3 regions of the Micromonospora citrea genome follow, and region 3 is predicted to be linked to each of the others. Evidence: riboswitches for the same ligand, from Rfam matches in the RefSeq annotation. Region 3 holds a riboswitch; each other region holds the start of a gene.
What was found. A riboswitch is a leader RNA that binds a small molecule or an ion and turns the genes downstream of it on or off. The one in region 3 is predicted to bind cyclic di-AMP.
Positions count from the first base shown of each region.

Region 1 (6,977 bases), 3.7 Mb from region 3:
TCGAGTCGCCCGCCCCGCGCGGGTCGGCGGCCTGCAGGCGGGGCATCTCCACCTCGAACACCTCGCCGTCGACCAGGGCCAGCGCCGGCTCGTCGGCCCGGCTCACCACGACGTTCTCGGCGCCGCCCGCGTGCAGGTCGTACATCGCCCGGGTGAGCTGCTCCTCGTCGTCGCCGGCGGCCCGACCGTCAGCGATCAGCTCCTCGTGGCTGACCTTGAGGAAGAAGACGCCGCTGTCCAGCACCGCGGTGAGGTGCTCGCCGGCCAGGTCGACCACCACCCGGCCGCCGTTGGCGCCGAGGTCGGCGGCGAAGCGCCGGTAGAGGTCGGCGGGCACCAGCGAGGGCTCGTTCGGCCCGCTCAGCACGCTGACCGGGGCGCGCAGCCCTTCGCCGAGCGCCAGGTTGTAGAGCTCGTCCAACTCGTGCCGGCTGAGCGGTTGGCCCGGCACGTCCACGACCTCCCGCCGGGACCCCTCGCGCCGGTCGTGCACGTACCCGCCGCTGCCCGAGTCCCGCAGCACCACCTTGAGGTCGACCCCCTCGCTGACCAGCAGTGGCTCCAGCACCTGGCCGATCTCGCCGCCCAGGGCGGTGCAGAGGACCACGTCGACGCCGAGCGACATCACCATCCGGGCCTGCCAGACGCCCTGGCCGCCGGGGTGCAGGTGCAGCTCCGGGGCGTCGCTGGGCTGGTCGACGGTCACCGTCAGCCGGGGCGTGGGCGCGAAGACCATCACGTGCCCGCTCATCCGTCGTACCCGTTCATGCTCCCGCCCTCCGTCGACCGACACGCGTCGTGACCTGTCAGCAGCCGACGGTAGTCGCAGAGGTGGGTGAGCGGTCGACATCCGCGCGGGTGCCGGCGCGCCGTTGCCACGGTGCCGCGCGTGCGCGACGATCGGGCGACGGCGTCGGCGACGGTGGGGAGGCCGGGTGCTCAGGCGAGGTTCCTTCAGCTACACCGTCCAGGCGCGCTGCTCGCCGGCCGAGGCCGCCGGCCTGCTAGCGGACCCGGCCCGACAGGAGGAACTGCACCCGCTGATCGTCCGGGTCCGCCGGGTGGCGCCGCCCCGACCCGGCGCGCGGGCGAGCTATCTCATCACCGACCGGCTGGCCGCGGGGCCGCTGCGCCTGCCGGTCACCTACCGGGCCGACGTCCTGGCCGACGGGCCCGACGAGATCGTCACCGTGGCGCGGCAGTGGCCGGCCACCACCGTGCGCAACCGGACCCGGCTGCGCGCCGAGCCGGACGGCGTCGTCCGGATAGAGGTCGAGATCACCCTCGAGGCGCCCGCGCCGCTCTTCGGCTACGCCTTCCGCCAGGCGCGCGCCGCGCACCTGGGGCTGGCCGCCCGGCTCGGTGCCGCCCTGGACCGCCGCCCGCCCGACTGACGGCACGCCACCGGGCCGCCCGGCCCGGGACGCTCGGGCAGCCCGGACGGAACAGCCGGGCGCCCGGCCCGGGCCGGGGGGACCGGCCGTACGCGCGGCGCGGCCCCGGCGACCCGACGGGCGGGTCACCGGGGCCGGGTGCGTCAGTAGACCGACAGGTGCACGTGGTTGGTGTGGTCGCTGGACGGGTCGCCGTTGGCGCCGCTGTACGACTTCCACCCGCTGCTGGGCAGCCAGATCTGCCTGTACCAGATCACGTAGAGCACGGCGAGCCGGTCGGCGTTCTTCACGAAGTACGTCGCCAGGTTGTTGCCGTACGTCCGGTCGCCGCCCGTGGCGTCGCCGCCGAACCCGCTCTTCTGCGCGGCGAAGTCGCAGGCCCGGCCCTTCGGGTGCTCCCCGGAACCGCCGGGGCGGTAGCAGGAGACGTAGCGGGTGAAGCCGGCCGCCTTGGCCTGGTTGAGCGCGTGCAGGGTGCGCGGGGTGATGCAGCCGTTGGCGGGGGTGGGGTCGTTGACGCTGCACGACTCGGACGGCCAGGAGCCGTCGGAGTTGCGCGGCGCCGGCTTCGCCGTCGCGGTCGAGGTGCCGCGCGGCGCGCCGCCGCTCCCGCCGGACTGCTGCCGGTTGGCCACCGTCAGCGCCCGCTCGGCCTGCTCCTTGCGCTTGGCCATCAGCGTGACCTGCTTGCGCTGCTCGCGGATCTCGCCGTCGAGCGCGAGCTTGGTGCGGACGGCCGTGTCGCGGGTCTCCTGGAGTTCGCGCAGCGCGCGGTCCTCGTTGGCGGCCACCGCGTCGAGGGCGGCGGCCCGATCCATGAAGCCGTCCGGCGAGTTGCTGTTGAGCAGCGCGGACGCGGCGCCGAGCCGGCCGGTGCGATAGGCCAGCCCGGCGATCTCGCCGACCTTCTCCGACCGCTCGGCGAGCTCGGTCTCGGTCGTCTTGAGCTGCGCGGTGAGCTGCTTCTGCCGCTTGACCGAGGTGTCGAGGGCCCGCTTGGCGTCGAGGTAGCCCTTGCTGGCGGCCTCCAGTTGGGCCCGCAGGGCGGGCGTGCCGCCCTCCGCGTCCTGTCCGGGCGCCGCGGCCGGCAGGCCGGCGCGGGGGGTGGCCGCCGCGGGGGAGGCGGTGACCGGGGCGACCGCGGCGCCGAGGGCGAGCGTCGCGGCGATCAGGGCCGCCATCCGGGCGGCGCGTCGTCGTACAGGTGCCATCACTGGCATACACGTGTCCTTCCGTCAGCCGCCGACCGGGTTAGCTGACGGGTTCGGGACGGAAGATCCCTACCGCTGACGCGGATGCACCCCACGAACATGGTTCCCCGGTTCGCCCCGCCGGGCGATTAGGCGGCGGCCGTCGCCGGCACCGGTGGGTGCCGCCTGGCGAGGGCCGGGTCCGAGCCTACCGGTGCCGGTGTGACTGGTGCAGCGGGCGTTACCGTGGGTGCCTGTCCGCTTACCGTCAAATCCGACATAAGTCGACAATACTCTCCCAGATTTAAGGTTGTGCTCATTACCACTCAACCGACCCGCAGGCCCCGGGCGATGCTCCCGGCTCGATCTGCAACGTGGCGTGCTCGATCTGGAAGTCGTCGTGCAGGGCCGTCCGGGCCGCGCTGAGCACCGCGCCCACCTCCGCGCCAGGCTCGGTGGTCAGGTGGGCCGAGGCCACCTCCATCCCGGAGGTCAACGTCCAGACGTGCAGGTCGTGCACCTCGGCGACGCCGGGAACGGCGGCCAGTCGGTCGTGCACCTTGGTGACCTCGAGGTGCTCCGGGGCGGCCTGCACCAGGATGCGCAGCGCGGCGCGGCCGAGGCGCCAGGTGCGGGGCAGGATGAACGCCCCGATCGCCACGGCGACCACCGGGTCGGCCCACCACCAGTCGGTGACGGAGATCAGCAGGGCCGCGCCGATCACGCCGAGTGACCCCAGCAGGTCTCCCAGCACCTCCAGGTACGCGCCCCGCAGGTTGATGCTCTCCCTGGCGCCGGAGCGCAGCAGGGCGAAGGCCGCCACGTTGGCGAGCAGGCCGAGCACGGCCACGGCGAGCATCGGGCCGGCGAGCACCGCCGGCGGGTCGCCGAACCGGCGTACCGCCTCGACGACCACGTAGACCGCGACGCCGGAGAGCAGCACGGCGTTGGCGAGGGCGGCCAGCACCTCCAGCCGGTAGAGCCCGAAGGTGCGCTGCGGGTCCGCGTCGGCCCGCCGGGTGGCGGTGATCGCGGCGAGCGCCATGCCGATGCCGAGCACGTCGGTGAACATGTGCCCGGCGTCGCTGAGCAGGGCCAGCGAGCCGGTGCGGAAGGCGGCTGCCGCCTCCACCACCATCAGGGCGCCGAGCAGCCCGAAGGCGGCCCAGAGCCGGCCCCGGTGGCGGTGCGCGGCGTTCGCGACCGACCCGTGGTGGTGGTCATGACCTGCGCCCACGCGCCCACCCTCCGTCACTCGTCCGGATCCGCGTCCAAACTATGCTCACATCGCAATATGTGCAAGTGACTGGCCGGCCGGCCGACCCCTCAGCCGACCGGGTCGACGGTGGTCAGCCGCTGGGTGGCCCGGGACAGCGCGACGTAGAGCGTCCGCACGCCGGAGCCCGGGTCCGCCCGGATCTCGCCCGGCGCGACGAGGACCACCCCGTCGTACTCCATGCCCTTGGCCTCCAGGCTGGTCACCACCTGCAGGCGCGGCGCCCCCAGCCCGCCCAGCCACCCCGCCACCTCGTCCTGGCGGGGCACCGGGGTGATCACGCCGACCGTGCCCTCCACCTCGGCGAGCAGCGCCGTGGCCGCCTCCACCACCGCGGTCTCCAGCTCCGCCGCCGGCACCACCAGTTCGACCGGGTGGACGCCGGTGGAGCGCACGGCGGTGGGCAGCGGCAGGTCGGGGTGCAGCCGGCGGATCTCGGCCGCCGCCACCGCGAAGATCTCCGCCGAGTTGCGGTAGTTGGTGGTCAGGGTGAAGTGGTGCCGCCTGCGCCGGCCCAGCGCCTGGTCCCGGGCCCGGGCCAGCTCGTCGGGATCCCCGGTCCACGCCGTCTGCGCCGGGTCGCCCACCACCGTCCACGAGGCCAGCCGCCCGCGCCGGCCCACCATGCGCCACTGCATTGGTGAGACGTCCTGCGACTCGTCGACCACCACGTGCGCGTACTCCCGGTAGTCCTCGGGGCGCTGCCGGGCCGCCTCGCGGGCGGCGCGCTGCCGGTCGGCGTGGGTGCTCAGCTCGCGGACCCCCCCGGCCAGCTGGAACGGGTCGCGCCTCGGCCGGGCCGGCTTCATCGGCTTGCCGAGCAGCGCGTCCAGCTCGTCCAGCAGCGCGATGTCGGCGACCGTCAGCCCGGCGGAGTCCAGGCTCCGGTACGCGTCGCCCAGCAGCCGGATCTCCGCCCCGGAGAGGATCCCACCGGCGTACCGGCGCAGCCGGTCCGGGCGGGCCAGCCAGCCCAGCACGTGCCGCGGGTGCAGCCGCGGCCACCACGCCTTGAGGAACTCCCGGAACTCCGGCCGCTCGATGATCTCGTCCTCGAACGCGCGCTGTTCCGGCAGCCGGCCGATGCCCAGCCGGCGGGCCTGCGCCCAGAGCGCGGCGAGGACGCCGTCGAAGCCGGCGCGGCGCACCTCGTTGCGGCGGGCGCCCCGGGGCATCGCCCGGTCCCGGACGGCGTCCAGCTCGCGGCGGTCCAGCCGGAGCAGCTCGCCCCGGTAGAGCAGGCGCAGCTCGCCCGGCCCGCCCGGCACCGCGTCGCGGGCGGCCCGCTCCAGCACCCGGCGCATCCGCAGCGACCCCTTGACCGCCGCCACGGCCGGCGGGTCCGTCCGGGTCGCGCTCATCCCCGGGAAGAGGGTGCCCAGCGAGTGGAGGGTGGCGGTGTCCTCGCCGAGCGAGGGCAGCACCGAGGCGATGTACTCGACGAACACCGAGGACGGGCCGACCACGAGGATGCCGCCGCCGGCGTACCGGCTGCGGTCGGAATAGAGCAGGTACGCGGCCCGGTGCAGGGCCACCGCCGTCTTGCCGGTGCCCGGGCCGCCCGACACGATCGTCACGCCCGAGCCGGGGGAGCGGATCGCCTCGTCCTGCTCGCGCTGGATGGTGGCGACGATGTCCCGCATGCCCCGGCCGGTGGCCTTCGAGAGCGTGGCGAGCAGCGCGCCGTCGCCCACCACCGCCATGTCGGCGGGTGCGGCGGCCGGATCGAGCAGGTCGTCCTCGATCCGGGTGACCCGCTCGCCGGAGGACTGGATCGTCCGCCGCCGCACCACGCCCAGCGGCTGCGCCGGGGTGGCCTGGTAGAAGGCGGCGGCGGCGGGCGCCCGCCAGTCGACCACCAGGGTCGTCGCGTCCTCGTCCCGGATGCCGAGCCGCCCGACGTGCAGCACCTGCCGGTCGCGCAGGTCCAGCCGACCGAAGACCAGCCCCTCGTGCTCGGCGTCCAGCACGTGCCGCCGCTGCGCGGCGTGGAACACCATCGCGTCCCGCTCGACCAGCGCGCCGAAGTTGCCCACCCGGGCGAGCCGGTAGCCCTCCTTCTCGGCGCGCACCGCCGACCGGCGCAGCTCGGCCAGCCGGGCGTACACCCGGTCGAGGTGCCGCTGCTCGACGGCGGTCTCCTGCGCCAGGGTGGTCTGGTCGCTCAACGGTCGCTCCTCCTGACGTCGGCGGCGGGCGGCGCGAACCGCGCGAACCGCGCCAGGCCAACCGCAAGAGGGTACGGCTCCCGCGCAACCGGCCGCGCCCGAGGTGCGAGGAAACCCCTGCCCGGCGGTCCGGTGCGGGCCGACTACCGGTCAGCCGTTCGGGGCCGTCGCGGGCGTGGGGGCCCCGGCGAGTACCCGGCCGAGCACGCCGCCGAGCGCGGCGTTGACCTCGTCGGGGCGCTCCATCATCAGCATGTGCCCGGCACCCGGGCAGACGGTCAGTTCGGTGGCCGGCAGCGCGCCGGCGATCGACTCGGCGCAGGGCGGCGGGGTGAGCCGGTCCCGGTCGCCGACCAGCGCGGCGGCCGGCAGGTGGGCGAGCCGGGCGAGGGTGTCCAGGCGGTGCTGCGTCCCGATCGAGGCGCGGAACCCGCCGATGGAGCGCAGCGAGGCGCGGGCCACCGCCGAGGTGACCAGCCGGATGTCGTGCGGGTCGCAGCGGTCGCCGAAGAGCATCCAGCGGATGCTGGGGCGCAGGGCGCGCAACAGTGCCCGGGGCGGCCGCCAGGACCCGCAGCGGGCCAGCACGCCGGCCCCGGTGGTCTCGGCCAGCCGGATCAGGCGGGCGATCCGGGGCGAGAGGCCGTAGGCGGTGTGCGTGTGTCCCTCGGCCGTGGTGGAGACGAAGACCAGCCCGGCGGCGCGGGCCGCGAAGTGCTCGGGGTGCCGGTGCGCGTACTCCATGATCGTCATGCCGCCCATCGAGTGGCCCGCGAGCACCACCCGGCCAGTCGGGGCCACCTCGTCGAGCACCGCGGCGAGGTCGTCGCCGAGCTGGGCGAGGGTGGCGGTGGGCAGTGCCATGCAGCTCGACCTGCCGTGCCCGCGGGCGTCGTACGCCACCACCCGCACCGCGCCGTCGAAGCGTTCCCGCAGGTCGGCGAGCTGC
Region 1 is NZ_FMHZ01000002.1:5,138,506-5,145,482, forward strand. Features, by position in the region: gene GA0070606_RS23565 (1-phosphofructokinase family hexose kinase) at 1-751, opposite strand, end outside; gene GA0070606_RS23570 (SRPBCC family protein) at 936-1,394, shown strand; gene GA0070606_RS23575 (coiled-coil domain-containing protein) at 1,538-2,605, opposite strand; cyclic di-AMP (ydaO/yuaA leader) riboswitch at 2,619-2,750, opposite strand; gene GA0070606_RS23580 (cation diffusion facilitator family transporter) at 2,904-3,821, opposite strand; gene GA0070606_RS23585 (HelD family protein) at 3,911-6,028, opposite strand; gene GA0070606_RS23590 (alpha/beta fold hydrolase) at 6,179-6,977, opposite strand, start outside.
Region 1: it holds a riboswitch for cyclic di-AMP, as region 3 does, so the genes downstream of both, GA0070606_RS23575 (coiled-coil domain-containing protein) here and GA0070606_RS06660 (C39 family peptidase) in region 3, are expected to answer to the same signal.

Region 2 (6,977 bases), 2.0 Mb from region 3:
TGCAAAAGGAGTCGGTGCCGGTGGCAACCATGCCCCCTCATCGTCACGCACCGGGACGGTCTGCTCGTCCGGGTGGCCTGCGCCGGGCCGCCCACCGTCTGCTCACCCTGGTCGCCGCGGCTGTCGTCGGCGCCGGCGCGCTCGCCGCGCCCGCGTACGCCGAGCCCTCGGTCGACGAGATCGAGGCGGCGATCGACAAGAAGTGGGAGCAGTTGGAGCCCACCATCGAGCAGTACAACAAGGTGCGGGCGCAGCTGAAGGTCAACCGCAAGAAGTCGGCGGACCTGCAGAAGAAGATCCAGCCGTTGGCGCTGGAGACCGAGCTGGCGATGGACCGGGTCGGTGACCTCGCCTCCCGCTACTACATCTCGGGCCCGTCGCAGGAGATCGGCGCGCTGCTGGTGAGCGCCAAGCCGGACACGCTCACCGAGCAGCTGACCCTCCTGGACCGGCTGGCCGCGAACGAGCGCAGGCAGCTCGAGGGCGTCACCAAGGTCCGCGAGAAGTACGACGCCGAGAAGCAGAAGCTCGACGCGCTGATCGTCGCGCAGACCAAGCAGCAGAACGACCTGGCGGCGAAGAAGAAGCAGATCGACGCCGACATCAAGAAGCTAGAGGCGTCGCTGCCGGTGACGACCGTCAAGACGGAGAAGTGCCCGACCATCAACGGTGTGGTCAGCGACGCGGCCCGGACCGCGATCCGGACGGCGTGCGCCCAGGTCGGCGACCCGTACGTGTGGGGCGCGACCGGCCCGAACTCGTTCGACTGCTCCGGTCTGACCCAGTTCGCCTACAAGGCGGCGGGCATCCACCTGACGCACTTCACGGGCGCCCAGTGGAACGAGGGCAAGGCCATCCCACGCTCCGAGGCGCGCCCGGGTGACCTGGTCTTCTTCTTCAGCGACCTGCACCACGTCGGCCTCTACCTCGGCAACGACAAGATGGTGCACGCGCCCCGGGCCGGCAAGCCGGTCAACGTCTCCAGCATCAACACCATGCCGGTGGCCGGGTTCCGCAGGCCCGGCTGATCCGTCGCACCGCCCGCGCGAGAGGGCCCCCGGTCGAGTCGACCGGGGGCCCTCGTCGTGCTCTGGCCGGCGTGCGCCGGAACCGCCGCGGTGGGTCAGCGGGGCGCGCCCACCGGGGACGGCAGCAGGTTCACGTCGTCCAGGTTGACGTACATGACCCGGTGTCCGAACTGGATCTGCACGTACCTGTTGTCGCCGCGGATCACCGTCCAGTCACCAGGTGCGGAGCCGTCGAAGGTGACGGCCCGGTAGTACTCGCCGGGCAGCACGGTGCCGACGGCGTACCGCTGGCCGGCGGAGAGGGTGTACTGCAGCGGCGAGATCGGCTGGTAGGGCACGCCGGCCGGGTAGGCCGCCTGCTCCGGGTACGCCCGGCCGTACACCGGGATGGTGGCCTTGCCGGCCTTCGGGGTCACCACGAAACCGACGGACCACTTCGCGGTCGGCTTCGAGGCGGGGTTGTGGAACCACGCCTTCTGGCCGAGGTACCAGATCGCGGTCCAGTCCCCCTGCACCCCGGCCAGGGCGTACGTCTGGCCGGCCGAGGCCCGGGCCCCGTGGTCGGAGACGTACATGGTGTTCGGGGTGCCGTCGGGCCGCAACGCGATGTCGTTGACCAGCGGCGCGTCGTGGCTCGGCGCGCTGTGCAGGACCACCGCGGAGGAGCCGCGCAGCGGGCACGGCGCCGTGGGCGGGGGCGGGTTCGGCACGCCCGGCGGCTGCCGGTTGCAGCCGGTGAACTGCGGTTGGTTGGTGGCGAAGTCCGGGTCGATGGTGACCAGCCCGGTGCGCGGCGTGCCGGTCGACTTGAACGGCGCCCGGAGCAGGTCGAAGTAGTGCGACCAGTCCCAGTACGGGCCCGGGTCCCAGTGCATGCCGCGCACGGTGGAGGCGACGGTGCCGGGGACGTTGTCGTGCCCGATGATGTGCTGCCGGTCCAGCGGGATGTCGTACTGCGCCGCCAGGTGGCGGACCAGTTTGGCCGAGGTGCGGTACATCGCCTCGGTGTACCAGGTGCCGTGCCCGGCGAAGCCCTCGTGCTCGAGGCCGATGGACTTGGCGTTGACGTACCAGTTGCCGGCGTGCCAGCCGACGTCCTTGGTCTTGATGTGCTGGGCGATGTGGCCGTCCACCGAGCGCAGGGTGTAGTGCCAGCCCACCCGCCGCGGGTCCTTGACCAGGTTGACGCTCGGCCCGAAGTAGCCCTCGGTGTCGTGGATGACGATGTACTCGATCTTCTGCCGGTTGGGCCGGTCGGAGAGGTCGTGGTTGCCGTAGTCCCCCGCGCCGGGGCCGTACTTCTGGTAGGGCGCCGGGATCCACTCGCAGGAGATGGTGTCGGGGCACTCCAGCCCGTCGGGCCGGGCGAGCTTGCGCAGGTTGAGCCGGTCCAGCCAGGAGCGCTGCGGCTGCACCACGCGGGCGGGCAGGCTGACCTGCTGCCCGTCGTCGGTGAGCCGGCTGTCGCCGGTGTTGATGGTGCCGTAGACCTCGTCGGCGAAGGCCGCCGCCGCGTCGGCGTTGTCCGCGCCGGAGTAGCGGGCCACCGCGCCGTACCAGGCCGCCGGGTCGGTGTCGGCGCCGACCGGGGCGCCGATCTCCTTCTGGTACGCGGCCAGCAGCGCCGCCCCGCCCCGGATGTTCGCCGTGACGTCCGTACGCAGCGCCTCCTCGCTCGCGCCGGTCAGCTCGGCGGCGGCGTCGAGGGTCCGCAGCGCGGCCTCGGCGGGAGGCGGATCGGCCGGCGGCTCGTGCGCCTCGGCCAGGGACGGGCGGGAGTCGTCGCCGCGCGGGTCCTCGGTGCCCTCGTCGTGGTGGGTGCCCCCGGACTGGGCGGCGACGTGCTCCGCGTCGGTGAGGTGCATCGGTCCGTAGCCGCCGCTGGTGCTCGGCGTGCCGGCGTTGGTGTCCCAGCGGGACTGCAGGTAGGAGACTCCGAGCAGGACGCTCTCCGGCACGCCGTACTCGGCCGCGGCGGCGGCGTACTGCTGCTGCCGGTCGGTCGTCGGCGCGGCGGCGGCGGATCCGGCGGCGGTGAGCGGCGTCGCCGCCAGGGCGGCCGCGACGGCGGCGGCCAGCAGGACGCGTCTGCTCCTCGATGTCGCTGTCAGGTGCATCAGACCCCCAGGTCGGACGGGCGAATGTGGGGCCACCTTCGCCCCGCCCGGCGCCTCTGGTCAATACCTTTCCATCTGTCACTTCAGAAAGAAGAAAATCTTCGTCGCCGGGGTTGCGCGCTCCCTCGGCCCATGTGAATACGGTGTGTCACGGCGCGACGGGTTGCGAATCGATAACGGCCGTCTCTACTCTGGTCATTCGTCGGGCCGGTGACAGTCCGCCCATCCGGGGTGGTGACGGTCCGACACCGCCGAGTCGCTCCCGAGCGAGCCGGGGACCCAGGTACCCCGGGGTGAATCCGCAGCCTCTGCGGTAGGGCGTCCCCTTCCCGCCCGAACCCGTCAGCTAACCCGGTAGGCGGTACGGGAAGAAGGAGTACGGAGCCCGGTGGCACACCATGCCCCGCGGCCACCGTCGGCACGGTCGGTCCTCGCCGGCCCGACGACGGCTGCGCCGCGCCCACGCTGGTACCGCTGCACCACCGCCCTCGCCGCCCTGGCCGCGTTCGCCGTCGTCCTGACCGGCGGCGCCACGGCGGCCCACGCCGAACCGACGGTCGCCGAGATCGAGCGCCAGATCGACGAGGACTGGAACAAGCTCGAACCGATCATCGAACGGCACAACGCCACCCGTCAGGACCTGGCCGCCAAGCGCCGGCAGGCCGACGCGCTCGCCAGGCAGATCGCGCCGCTCCAGGAGCAGGTCGACCAGGCGATGGAGAAGGTCAACGCGCTGGCCGTCCGCGCCTACAAGGGTGAGAACGTCTCCGCCGTCAACGCCCTGCTGGGCAGCCGCTCGCCGGACCAGATGGTCGGCCAGCTCGAACTGCTCGACCGGTTCGCCCAGCACCAGCAGCAGGACGTGCGGCAGGTCGCCGAGTTGCGCGACCGGCTGGCCGCGAAGAAGGGGCCGCTGGACGAGATGGTCGCCCAGCTCGGCCGGACCGAGGCCCAGCTCGCCGCGAAGAAGAAGCAGATCAACGCCGAGATCGACCGGTTGCAGAAGCTGCGGCTACGGATCTACGGCAGCGGCGGGGGCGGCCCGCTGCGCCCCGCCCCCTGCCCGGCCAGCTATCCGGGCGGCGGGGCCGGCACGGCGGTGAAGTTCGCCTGCGCCCAGATCGGCAAGCCCTACGTCTGGGGCGCCGAGGGGCCGAACTCGTACGACTGCTCAGGTCTGATGCTCGCCGCCTGGGCGAAGGCCGGGATCTCGCTGCCGCACAACGCCGCGCAGCAGCGCCGGGTCACCGCGACCGTCAGCCGGGGCGAGCTGCGCCCGGGTGACCTGGTCTTCTACTACAGCGACCTGCACCACGTCGGCATGTACGTCGGCGGGGGCTGGGTGGTGCACGCCTCCCGGGCCGGGGTGCCGGTGAAGATGAAGAAGGTCGACGACGGCCCGATCCACAGCTACGGCCGCCCCGCCTGACGTACGCGCGGAGGGCTCCCGTCCGGCGGGGGCCCTCCGCCCGTGCCCGAGGGGTGGGGTCAGCGGGTCGGCCAGGTGCGCCAGTGCTGCCAGGAGCGGCTGGGCGTCGGGCCGCGCTGCCCCTGGTAGCGCGAGCCGTAGACCGCCGAGCCGTACGGGTGCTCGGCCGGCGACGAGAGCCGGAAGATGCAGAGCTGGCCGATCTTCATGCCGGGCCAGAGGGTGATGGGCAGGTTGGCCACGTTGGACAGTTCGAGCGTCACGTGGCCGGAGAAGCCGGGGTCGATGAAGCCCGCGGTGGAGTGGGTCAGCAGGCCGAGCCGGCCCAGGCTCGACTTGCCCTCCAGCCGCCCGGCGAGCTGGTCGCCGAGGGAGATGACCTCCAGCGTCGAGGCGAGCACGAACTCGCCCGGGTGCAGCACGAACGGCTCGCCCTCGGGCACCTCGACCATCGACGTCAGGTCGTCCTGCTGGATCGCCGGGTCGATGTGGGTGTAGAGATGGTTGTTGAAGACCCGGAAGAGCTTGTCGAGGCGTACGTCGATGCTGGACGGCTGCACCAGGGTCGGCTCGAAGGGCTCCAGCGCGAGCGTGCCCGCCTTGATCTCGGAGACCAGGTCGCGGTCGGAGAGCAGCATCGGAACACCATAGCGAGCGATGTGCGTGACCTGCGTGTCGGACTACCTGTTCGTACACGTGTTCGATAGAATGTCGGCATGGCTTCCTGGTCCGAATTCGCCGCCGACGAGCCCCGCCTCGCCGACGGGATCCGCTCCCTCATGCAGCAGTACGGGCCGGGCTTCGGCTATCTGGCCACCGTCCGCGCCGACGGCGGCCCCCGGGTCCACCCGGTCTCCCCGGTGATCACCGACGAGGGTCTCTTCTGCTTCGTGGTCGACTCGCCGAAGCGGCGCGACCTGGAGCGCGACGGCCGTTACGCCCTGCACTCGTTCCCGCCGGAGGAGAGCGACGACGAGGCCTACGTGGCCGGCCACGCCCGGCCGGTGACCGACCCGGCCCGGGTGGCCCGGCTGGCCCGCACCCACCGCGCCACGCCGCTTGTCGACTGGCGGCTGTTCGAGTTCACCGTCGACGTGGCGATGCTCGCCCGTCGCGAGCCGGGCGTCGCCGGTGGGGCGGGCGAGGGGCACGGGCGGCCCGCCGTCCAGGTCTGGCTCGACCCCGCCGCGGCCCCCTCCGGCGCCGCCGCGGCACCCGCGACGCGGCCGGCAGGCGGCGGTCACGCCGCCCACCGCCCGGCTGCCTGAGACGCGGTGTGGCGCGCCGGGCCGTCCCCGTCCGCCGCGCCACACCGCCCCGCACACGACGGTGCCGGCCCCGTCCGACGGGGCCGGCACCGGCCGTACGGTGGAACTACGCCGCGCGGTACGCGTTCCAGGCGGTCAGCATGCGGCTGGCCTGCCCGGCGGTGAACTGGTACATGCACGAGTCGTACGTGTAGTCCATGAAGTTGGTGATCGGGTCGACGCCCGGGGCGGTGCAGGTGTCCCGCCCGGTCGGGCACTGGTAGGCCGGGGAGGCCTCGGCGGCGGTGTCGCTGACGCTGTCGCCCGAGCCGGAGCAGCCGCCCTGGAAGGTGTGGTAGAGGTTCAGCCAGTGGCCGACCTCGTGGGTGCCGGTGTCGCCCTGGTTGTAGTTGGTGGCCGTGCCGCCCGGCAGCGACTCGCTCAGCACGACGACGCCGTCCATGCTGTTGAGCTTGCGGGTCGGGAAGGTGGCCCAGCCGAGCAGGCTGTCGCTCAGCTCGCCCAGGTAGATGTTGAGCATGTTCTTGCCGCCCTCGCGCAGGGAGGTCTTCATCGACCGCTCCGCGGAGGAGCCCTGCACGATCGGATACCAGGCCGGGTTCGTCACCCGGTTGATCTTCGTGAGCTGGAAGCTGAACGCGGTGGCCGCCCCGCCGGTCGCCCCGCTGAAGGACTGGTTCAGCACGTTGATCTGCGACGTGACCATCGAGTCCGGGATGTTGCCGCCGGCCCGGGTGCCGTCCTCCTGGATCACGTGTACGACCACGGGGATGGTCACGGTCGCCGTCGTGGAGGCGCCGGCGCCCGCGCGGAACCGCGCCCGCTCGCGCAGGGCGGCGGCCAGGTCGGCCTCACGCTCGCGGGTCTCCGCGAGGGTCAGCTCGTTCGGCTCGTGCCTGGCGCCGCCGCCGGGCTTGATCCGGGCGTCCGAGTGGACGTCGGCCGGCTCGACGCAGACCTCGCTCGGGGCGGCGGAGAAGGCCGACGCGGCCGGGACGACGCCCACCGCGGCGGTGCTGAGCAGCAGCGCGAGGGTCGTCGACGCGACGCCGGCCGTACGCCGGGTCAGCAGGTTGGGACGGAGTCCCATGGGCCCACCTCTTTCTGGCGGCGCGACAGGGGGTGTGTCACGCCG
Region 2 is NZ_FMHZ01000002.1:3,413,558-3,420,534, reverse strand. Features, by position in the region: gene GA0070606_RS15675 (C40 family peptidase) at 15-1,028, shown strand; gene GA0070606_RS15670 (N-acetylmuramoyl-L-alanine amidase) at 1,124-3,145, opposite strand; cyclic di-AMP (ydaO/yuaA leader) riboswitch at 3,385-3,521, shown strand; gene GA0070606_RS15665 (C40 family peptidase) at 3,534-4,574, shown strand; gene dcd (dCTP deaminase) at 4,634-5,212, opposite strand; gene GA0070606_RS15655 (pyridoxamine 5'-phosphate oxidase family protein) at 5,291-5,842, shown strand; gene GA0070606_RS15650 (zinc metalloprotease) at 5,949-6,932, opposite strand.
Region 2: it holds a riboswitch for cyclic di-AMP, as region 3 does, so the genes downstream of both, GA0070606_RS15665 (C40 family peptidase) here and GA0070606_RS06660 (C39 family peptidase) in region 3, are expected to answer to the same signal.

Region 3 (7,876 bases):
TGAAGATCGCCGGCAAGCCGATCATCGAGCACACCCTGGCGGTCTTCGAGGCGGCCCCCGAGATCGACGAGATCATCGTGCTGATGGCCACCGGTCACGTCGCCGAGGCCCAGCAGATCGTCGACAAGGCCGGCTTCCGCAAGGTCACCAAGGTGATCGAGGGCGGCGAGACCCGCAACGCCACCACGCGGATCGCGCTGGACGCGGTCGGCGAGGGCGACTGCAACATCCTCTTCCACGACGCGGTGCGGCCCCTGGTCAGCGGCCGGATCGTGCGCGAGTGCGTGAACGCGCTCTGGACGTACGCGGCCGTCGACGTGGCCATCCCGTCGGCCGACACGATCATCAAGGTCGACGAGAACGACTGCATCACCGACATCCCGGTGCGCTCGTCGCTGCGCCGGGGCCAGACCCCGCAGGCGTTCCGCTCGGGCACCATCCGCGAGGCCTACCGGCTCGCCGAGGGCGACCCGCACTTCGCCGCCACCGACGACTGCGGCGTGGTGCTGCGCTACCTGCCGGGCACGCCGATCAAGGTCATCGACGGCTCGGACGAGAACATCAAGGTCACCCACCCGGTCGACGTGCACCTGGCGGACAAGCTGTTCCAGCTCGCCGCAGCGCAGGCGCCCCGGGTCACCGACCACCGCAGCTACACCGAGGAGCTGACCGGCCGCACCATCGTCATCTTCGGCGGCAGCTACGGCATCGGCCACGACCTGGCCGAGATCGCCCGCCGCTACGGCGCGCAGGTCTTCCCGTTCAGCCGGTCCAGCACGGGCACCCACGTGGAACGCGCCGCGGACGTCGAGGCGGCGCTGAAGACCGCCTTCGACGCCACCGGGCGGATCGACCACGTGGTGGTCACCGCCGGCATCCTGGAGAAGGGCCCGCTCGCCGAGATGGACGAGGAGACCATGGACCGGGTGCTCCAGGTCAACTTCGTCGGGCCGGTGATCGCCGCCCGCCAGTCGCTGCCCTACCTCCAGCAGACCAAGGGCCAGCTGCTGCTCTACACCTCCAGCTCCTACACCCGGGGCCGGGCCGACTACGCGCTCTACTCCTCCACCAAGGCGGCCCTGGTCAACCTCACCCAGGCGCTCTCCGACGAGTGGGCCGAGTTCGGCGTACGGGTGAACTGCGTCAACCCCGAGCGCACGGCCACCCCGATGCGCACCAAGGCGTTCGGCGAGGAGCCGGAGCACACCCTGCTCGCCGCCGAGACCGTCGCCCAGGCCTCGCTGGACGTGCTGATCTCGGACCTCACCGGCCAGGTCATCGACGTGCGCCGGGCGCCGGGCGAGGTGCCGGCCCAGTCGGTGCCGGGGCAGTCCGAGCGGGCCGCCAGCGCGGCCAGCGCCGGCTGACGCGGGTCTCGGGCCACGGCGGGGAACGGAGCCGACATGCGTGGTGACCTGGTCCGGAAGCTGGCCGCCCGCGCCCTGGCCACCGGCCTGGCGGTGCTGGCCTTCCTCGTCGTCGCGCTGACCGGCGCGACCGGCTGGGGGCTGGGGCTGGCCGTGGCCGCCCTGGCGGCGGTCGCGTGGGAGCGGCGGGTGCGGCCGGGCGCCGACAGCGTCGCCGAGACCGCGCTGGTCGCGGCGGCGGTCCTGGTCGGGTACGCCCGGCGCCTCGACGCCGGATTCGACCCCGCGCTGGCCGCGACGGCGCTGGTGCTGCTGGTGCTCGTGCTGCTCGTCGGGCCGCTGCGCGACGCCGGCGGGCTGGAACTGCGCGCCGCGAACCTGCCGGTGCGCTCGTGGACGCCGCTGGTCGCCGCGCGCCTCGGCGACGCGCTGCTGGTGCTGCTCGCCGTGGTGGCGGCGGCCGCCGCGGCGGCCCTGCCCGCCTGGGTCGCGCTGGTCGCCGTCGCGCTGGTCGCCGCCGGCGCCGGGGCGGTCGGGCTGAACCTGGCCCGGCGCCGGTTCCGGCCGGGGGCGGGCGGGTCGCCGGTCACCCGGGCGCTGCGCCGCCACCAGCCCGAGTTCCTGCTCCACTTCTCCGCCCCGCCCGGCTCGGAATACCAGGTCACCATGTGGCTGCCCTACCTGGAGCGGATCGGGCGGCCGTTCCTGGTCATGCTGCGGGAGCCGGAGTTCCTGCCCGCCGTCGCCGCGGCCACCACCGCGCCGGTGGTCTACTGCCCGACGCTCAAGGCGATGGACGAGGCGCTGGTGCCCAGCCTGCGGGTGGCCTTCTACGTCAACCACGGCGCGAAGAACAGCCACTGCATCCGCTTCACCCAGCTGACCCACGTCCAGCTGCACCACGGCGACAGCGACAAGGCGCCCAGCGCCAACCCGGTCTCGGCCATCTTCGACCGGATCTTCGTCGCCGGCCAGGCCGCCGTCGAGCGGTACGCCCGCGCCGGCGTCGACATCCCGGCGGAGAAGTTCGTGGTGGTCGGCCGGCCGCAGGTGGAGTCGATCGAGGTCCGGCCGGAGCCGGCGCGCGGCCTGCCGCACCCGACGGTGCTCTACACGCCGACCTGGACGGGGCACCACGCGGACGCCAACTACTGCTCGCTGCCGGTGGCCGAGGCGCTGCTGCGCGGGCTGCTGGCGCGCGGCGCGACGGTGATCCTGCGGGCCCACCCCTACACGTCGCAGAATCCGGCCTCGGCGCGGCAGCTGGGGCGGCTCACCGAGCTGCTGGCCGCGGACCGGGCCCGCACCGGCCGGCAGCACGTCTTCGGCGCCGCCGCCCGCGAGCTGACCCTGGCCGAGTGCGCGAACCGCTCGGACGCGCTGGTCTCCGACGTGTCCGGGGTGATCTCCGACTACCTCTACTCGGGCAAGCCGTACGCGGTGACGGACATGGGCGGCGAGGGCGACCGGTTCGCCGAACGCTTCCCGCTGGCCGGCTCGGGATACGTGCTGCGCCACGACATGTCCAACGTCGACGAGGTGCTGACCGCGCTCCTGGACACCGACCCGCTGGCCTCGGCCCGCTGGGCCACCCGCACCCGCTACCTGGGCGACTTCCCCGCCGACTCGTACGCCGAGGCGTTCCTCGACGCCGCGCGGCGGCAGCTCGACGCGGGCTGGAACCCGCCGGTCCCGCGCGCCGCCGGCGGGGCCGACCTGCCGGTCGAGCCGGACGAGGCGACCCTTTCCCCCAGCACCTGATCCGCCGCCCCGGCGCGGCGACCGGGACCCGATCCGCGCCCTGGCGCGGCGGTCCCGCGCCCGGCCGCCGCGCCGCCCCGGGTCGGCGCGGGGTTCAGCGGTAGGGGTCGACGAGGGCCAGGACCGCCTCCGGGTCCTCGACGTGGGCGTTGTGGCCCAGGCCGGGCAGGGTGGCGACCGGGACGCCCAGCTCCTTCAGCTGGGCGTCGGTGACCATGGGGTCGTGCTCGCCGCGGGCCAGCAGCACCGGCACGTCGGTCGCCGCCAGCAGGGCGGGCAGGTTCGGCTCGCCCACCCCGAACGCCGCCGGGTCCATCGCCAGCCGCCAGCGGCCGTCGACCTGCCGCAGCCCGGCCTCGACCACCGGGTGGTCCGGCGCGAAGAGGCCCGTCAGGCCGGCCACCCGCAGGTAGCGGCGGGCCGCCTCGTCCCGGCCGGCGAACCAGGTCACCGGGCGGCCGGCCAGCTCACCGGCCCTGGCCAGCTCGGCCGGGGACCAGACGGCCTTGATGCCGAGCCCGACCACGGCGTCGACCGGCAGCCCCGCGTCGCGGGCGGCCAGCGCCAGCCCGACCACGCCGCCGAGGGAGTGCCCCAGCACGACGAGCCGGTCGCCCACCGTGAGCCCCGCGGCGAGCCGGTCGGCCAGCCCGGCGAACGAGTACGACGGCAACGGCGGCGACCACCCGTGGCCGGCGAGGTCGGGCGCCAGCCACCGGCCCGGCCACCGGCGCTCCAGCAGCGGCGCCGAGGGCAGCCACACGTCGCCGGTCGCGCCCATGCCGTGCAGCAGCAGGAGGACCCGCCGACCGTCCCGGTCACCCGATTCATCGACCATGGCCCGCAGTGTGCCACCCGCCGGCCGCCCCGGCGAGGGCCGTGACCCGGAGACGACATCGGGCGCCGGCCCCCGGGTGGGGAGCCGACGCCCGACGAGTGTCGCTCAGGCGGAGTAGCCGCGGGTGGCGGCCCAGTTCGCCAGGGCGATGGTGGACATCCAGTACGAGGCGGTGGCCGGGTTCGCCGAGTCGGCGATCTTCACCAGCCGTCCCTCGTCCTGGTAGCCCACGACGGCGATGTAGTGGCCGCCGGGGAACGAGTGCCAGCCGCCGTCGGTGTCCGTGGCGCTGCCGGCGACGTTCACCACGACGCCCCGGCCGGCGGCGATGGCGGCGACGACGTCGGCCTGGAGCCGGTCCGTCTGCGCCGGGGTCGCGGCGCTGCCCGGGATCATCCGCGTCCGGTACGGGTCGCCCTTCACCGTCGCGTTCAGCACCCGGGTGGTGTCGTCGGCGGAGTCGGTGCCCATCTCGTCGGTGCCCAGCTGGGCGCCGAGGGCGTCCTGGCTGCGCGCGACACCGGCGGCGCTGAGGGCGTGCCGGACGGCGGCGGGACCGCAGTTGTAGAAGGTCGTCTGGGCCTGGTAGTCGTAGTCCAGGGTCTTGGACTTCGGCGGCTTCGGCGACTCCGCCTTCCGGGTCAGGTCCGGGTCCGGCCTGGCGCTGGTGGCGCTCGCCGAGGGAACGGCGCTGGACGCGGCCGGGGCGGCGGTCGACGGGACGGCCGCGACGCGGTCCTCGCCGCGCGAGGCGGCGGCGACGCGCTGCTCGGTCACGGCCACCGGGGCCTGCGCGGCGGCCGGCGAGGCGTCGGTCTCGGCCAGCAGCGCGCCGGTGCCGGACGCCAGCACGAGCGCGGCGGCCGACGCGGCGGCCACCTGGTAGGGACGCTCGGACGTCAGGCGGCGGAGCTGTCGCTTGAGGTGGTGCTTCATGGTTTCCTCCACGGGCTCGGGGGGTGAGCGGCCGTCGGTCCCTCTCCGCAGGAGGAACCGACCGCGCGGACGGCGTCCGGCGGTGGTGGACCACTCAGGGGATGTGCCCGGGATGCCGGGCGACGGGCGGTGACCGGTGGGTCAGCTCGCGGCGTACGGCCGGGCGAGCGCGGGCACCGCGGCGCCGTGGAGGCGGCGGCGGGGGGTGGCTGGGTGCTGCACGAGGATGGAACTCCTTCCGACACCGCCGACCGGGTTAGCTGACGGATTCGGGCGGGAAGAACGCCCTACCGCGGGCCGTGGCCCGCGGATTCACCCCGATGTTGCAGTGGGTCCCCGGCTCGTCTCTGCACGATTAGGCGGGTCGGCGCGGCGTCGCCTCTTGCGAACGGGTACCGCACCGGACGCGCCGACACTACTGGCCGGTCGGCGGCCTGCCAACCCGCTCTCACCTGCCTAAACCTTGATCGTGCGACATTTTTTGCGGGCAGTCCGACACTGACGTGACTCAATGGGACGACCGTTTCCACGCGCGCCTTCGGGCCACAACCGGACGAGCGGCAGCCATCGACGCCGAATCGCCGGCGAAAATCGGCCGGACCGCGCCGCATGACCGGTTCGGCGGCGCTGTGACCGGCGTCACCGAAATGCCGTCGCGTTCAGCCCGCGCGGGCGGGCCGCCAGCGCGCGGCGGGCGCGGGACGATGCGCGGTGGCCGCCGTGCGGGCGGCCGGGAGCCGGCCCGGCCGGAGCCGGCCCGCCGCGGCGTACGCCTCCGCGGCGAGGGCGCGGGCCGCCTCGGCGGCCAGGTCGGCGTCCCGCCACGCGAGGCGCTCCCGCTCGGCGGCGGCCCGGTAGCCGGCCCGCTTCGCGTCGCGTACCGCCCGGGCCAGGACGATCTCCTGCTCCGCCGGATGACGTCGGGGATCCCAGCCCGCCCGGTGACCGAACACGTCGCTGAGTTGCCGGGCGGTCAGGTCGCCGCGCCAGTGGGCGGCCATCGCCGCGTGGTGCAGCCAGCGCTCCCGGGCGGCGTACTCGGCGGGCGTGCGCGGGGTGCGCGGAGACGGCAGGAGGGCGGCCCCGGTGAACCGGCGGGCGGCCGTCTCCGCCTCGTCGTACGCCTGCCACGCGCGGCCGACCGCCTCCTGCGCGGCGAGCCAGTCGGCCCGCAGCCGGCGCGCGGTACGGGCGGCGCGGTCCGCCGCGACGGCCACCTCCTCGGCGTAGCGGCGCAGGTCGGCCGCCTCGGCCGCCGGGTCGTCGGCGGGCGGGGCGGCCGGCTCTTCGGCGGGTGGGACCCGCTCCGGGCGGGCGACCAGGACGGCGAGCAGGGTCAGGGCCAGCAGGAGCAGGGCGGACCAGATGGCGGCGGCCCGCGGCACCTCGATCAGGAACTGGTAGAGGACGGTCTCCATGGTCGGCACCTCACGGGTAGCGAGTGCGGCAGCGGGGCACCCGGCGGAAGCGTCGACGCCACGGCGGGCCCGACGGGTGCGGATGGTGGAGAGCGAAGGAAGGGCACCTTGCTGACGCCTGAGGTGGAGCGGGGGCCCTTGCCGACGCGTGGGGGCGGACACGTCCCGGGGCCGTCGTCGGCCCTGCCGGGGGGGGTGCGGCTCAGCCGCGCGGCGGGGCGCGGGGGCCGGCGGTGCCCGGGGCGCGCGCGGCGGGCGCGGGGGCCGGTCCGACGGCGACGGTCGCGGCCGCCGGACCCGGGTCGGCCGCGGGGGCGAGGGGGGCGGGGCCGGCAGCGGCCCGCTCGTCGGCGCCCCCGGCCCCGTCGGCGTTCCCGGCCCCGTCGGCGTTCCCGGCCCCGTCGTCGTCGACCTCGGGGAAGCCCGGCAGGCCGACGGCGGCCGTCGGAGCGAGGCCCGCCCCGGCCGGGGGCACCGCCACGGCGGCCACCGAAGGCACCGTGACGGTGGTGGGGGTCAGCCCCGCAGAGGCAGAGGCGGCGGCGGGTAGCGCCCCCGCGCCGACGGCGAACGCGACCGCGACGGCGAGCCCGGTCAGCAGCCGCGCGGCCCACCGCGCCACCCACCACAGGGGACAGGTGAGCACGACGGGCAGCACGCGACCACGCTACCGCCGACGCCGCCGGTCCGCATCGCCGCCGGGCGTGTCGCCGCGGACCGCACCGACCAGGGTGGACCGGTGCTCGCGCCGCCCGCGCGAGCACCGGGCCCGTGGCCGCCGGTCGGGTGACCGGGCTGGTTGAGCCAGGTCGCCGCCAGTACGCCTGACCGCTACCAGGGCACCGGGCCGTCCTCGGCGAAGAACCCGCCCGTCGACCCGTCCGCGCCGAGGGTGGCCAGGCGCACCAGGACCGCGGCGCCCTGCGCGACGGTGAGGACCCCGGTGTGGTTGTTGCTGTCCGTGTCGACGAAGCCGGGGACCATGCCCTACTCGTGGCGTCCGGTGCGGCGCTGATGGTTCGTGCCGCGTCTGTTCGGAACATGGAGATGCCGGCGATCCGATCCTCGTGACACCTCGGCGGTGTGGCCCACGCCACCGGTCACGGCTGTCACGGAACGAGAGGGACCGGCGTCCTGTGCCTCGGCCGCCGGGTGGCCTAGTATGCCGTGACCTGGCGGTGACGAGAGGCGAGGCGAATGCACCAGCGGATCCTGATGCGGGCGAAGAAGGGCCCCTTCGACGTCTACTCCGCCGAGGAGTCGCACGAAGCGAACTGGATCGGCGAGAACAACGGCAACCTCGTCTTCAGCCACGCCGCGCACAAGCTGCTGCAGACCGCCACCGCCGAGATCACCCCGACCGAGTTCAAGGTCAACCCGCGCGACGCCGACATGATCAACGAGCGGTACGACGTCTACGTGGTGCCGCTGGCCAACGCCTTCCGGCGCAGCTACGCCCACCGCATCGAGCTCATGACGAGACTCGTCGAGCGGCTGAAGATCCCGGTCGTGGTGCTCGGCGTGGGCGTGCAGACCGACGTCAACGGCGACCGGGA
Region 3 is NZ_FMHZ01000002.1:1,422,217-1,430,092, forward strand. Features, by position in the region: gene GA0070606_RS06645 (bifunctional cytidylyltransferase/SDR family oxidoreductase) at 1-1,367, shown strand, start outside; gene GA0070606_RS06650 (CDP-glycerol glycerophosphotransferase family protein) at 1,404-3,128, shown strand; gene GA0070606_RS06655 (alpha/beta fold hydrolase) at 3,223-3,966, opposite strand; gene GA0070606_RS06660 (C39 family peptidase) at 4,072-4,914, opposite strand; cyclic di-AMP (ydaO/yuaA leader) riboswitch at 5,133-5,274, opposite strand; gene GA0070606_RS06665 (hypothetical protein) at 5,562-6,320, opposite strand; gene GA0070606_RS06670 (hypothetical protein) at 6,523-6,978, opposite strand; gene GA0070606_RS06675 (Rossmann-fold NAD(P)-binding domain-containing protein) at 7,152-7,304, opposite strand; gene GA0070606_RS06680 (polysaccharide pyruvyl transferase family protein) at 7,518-7,876, shown strand, end outside.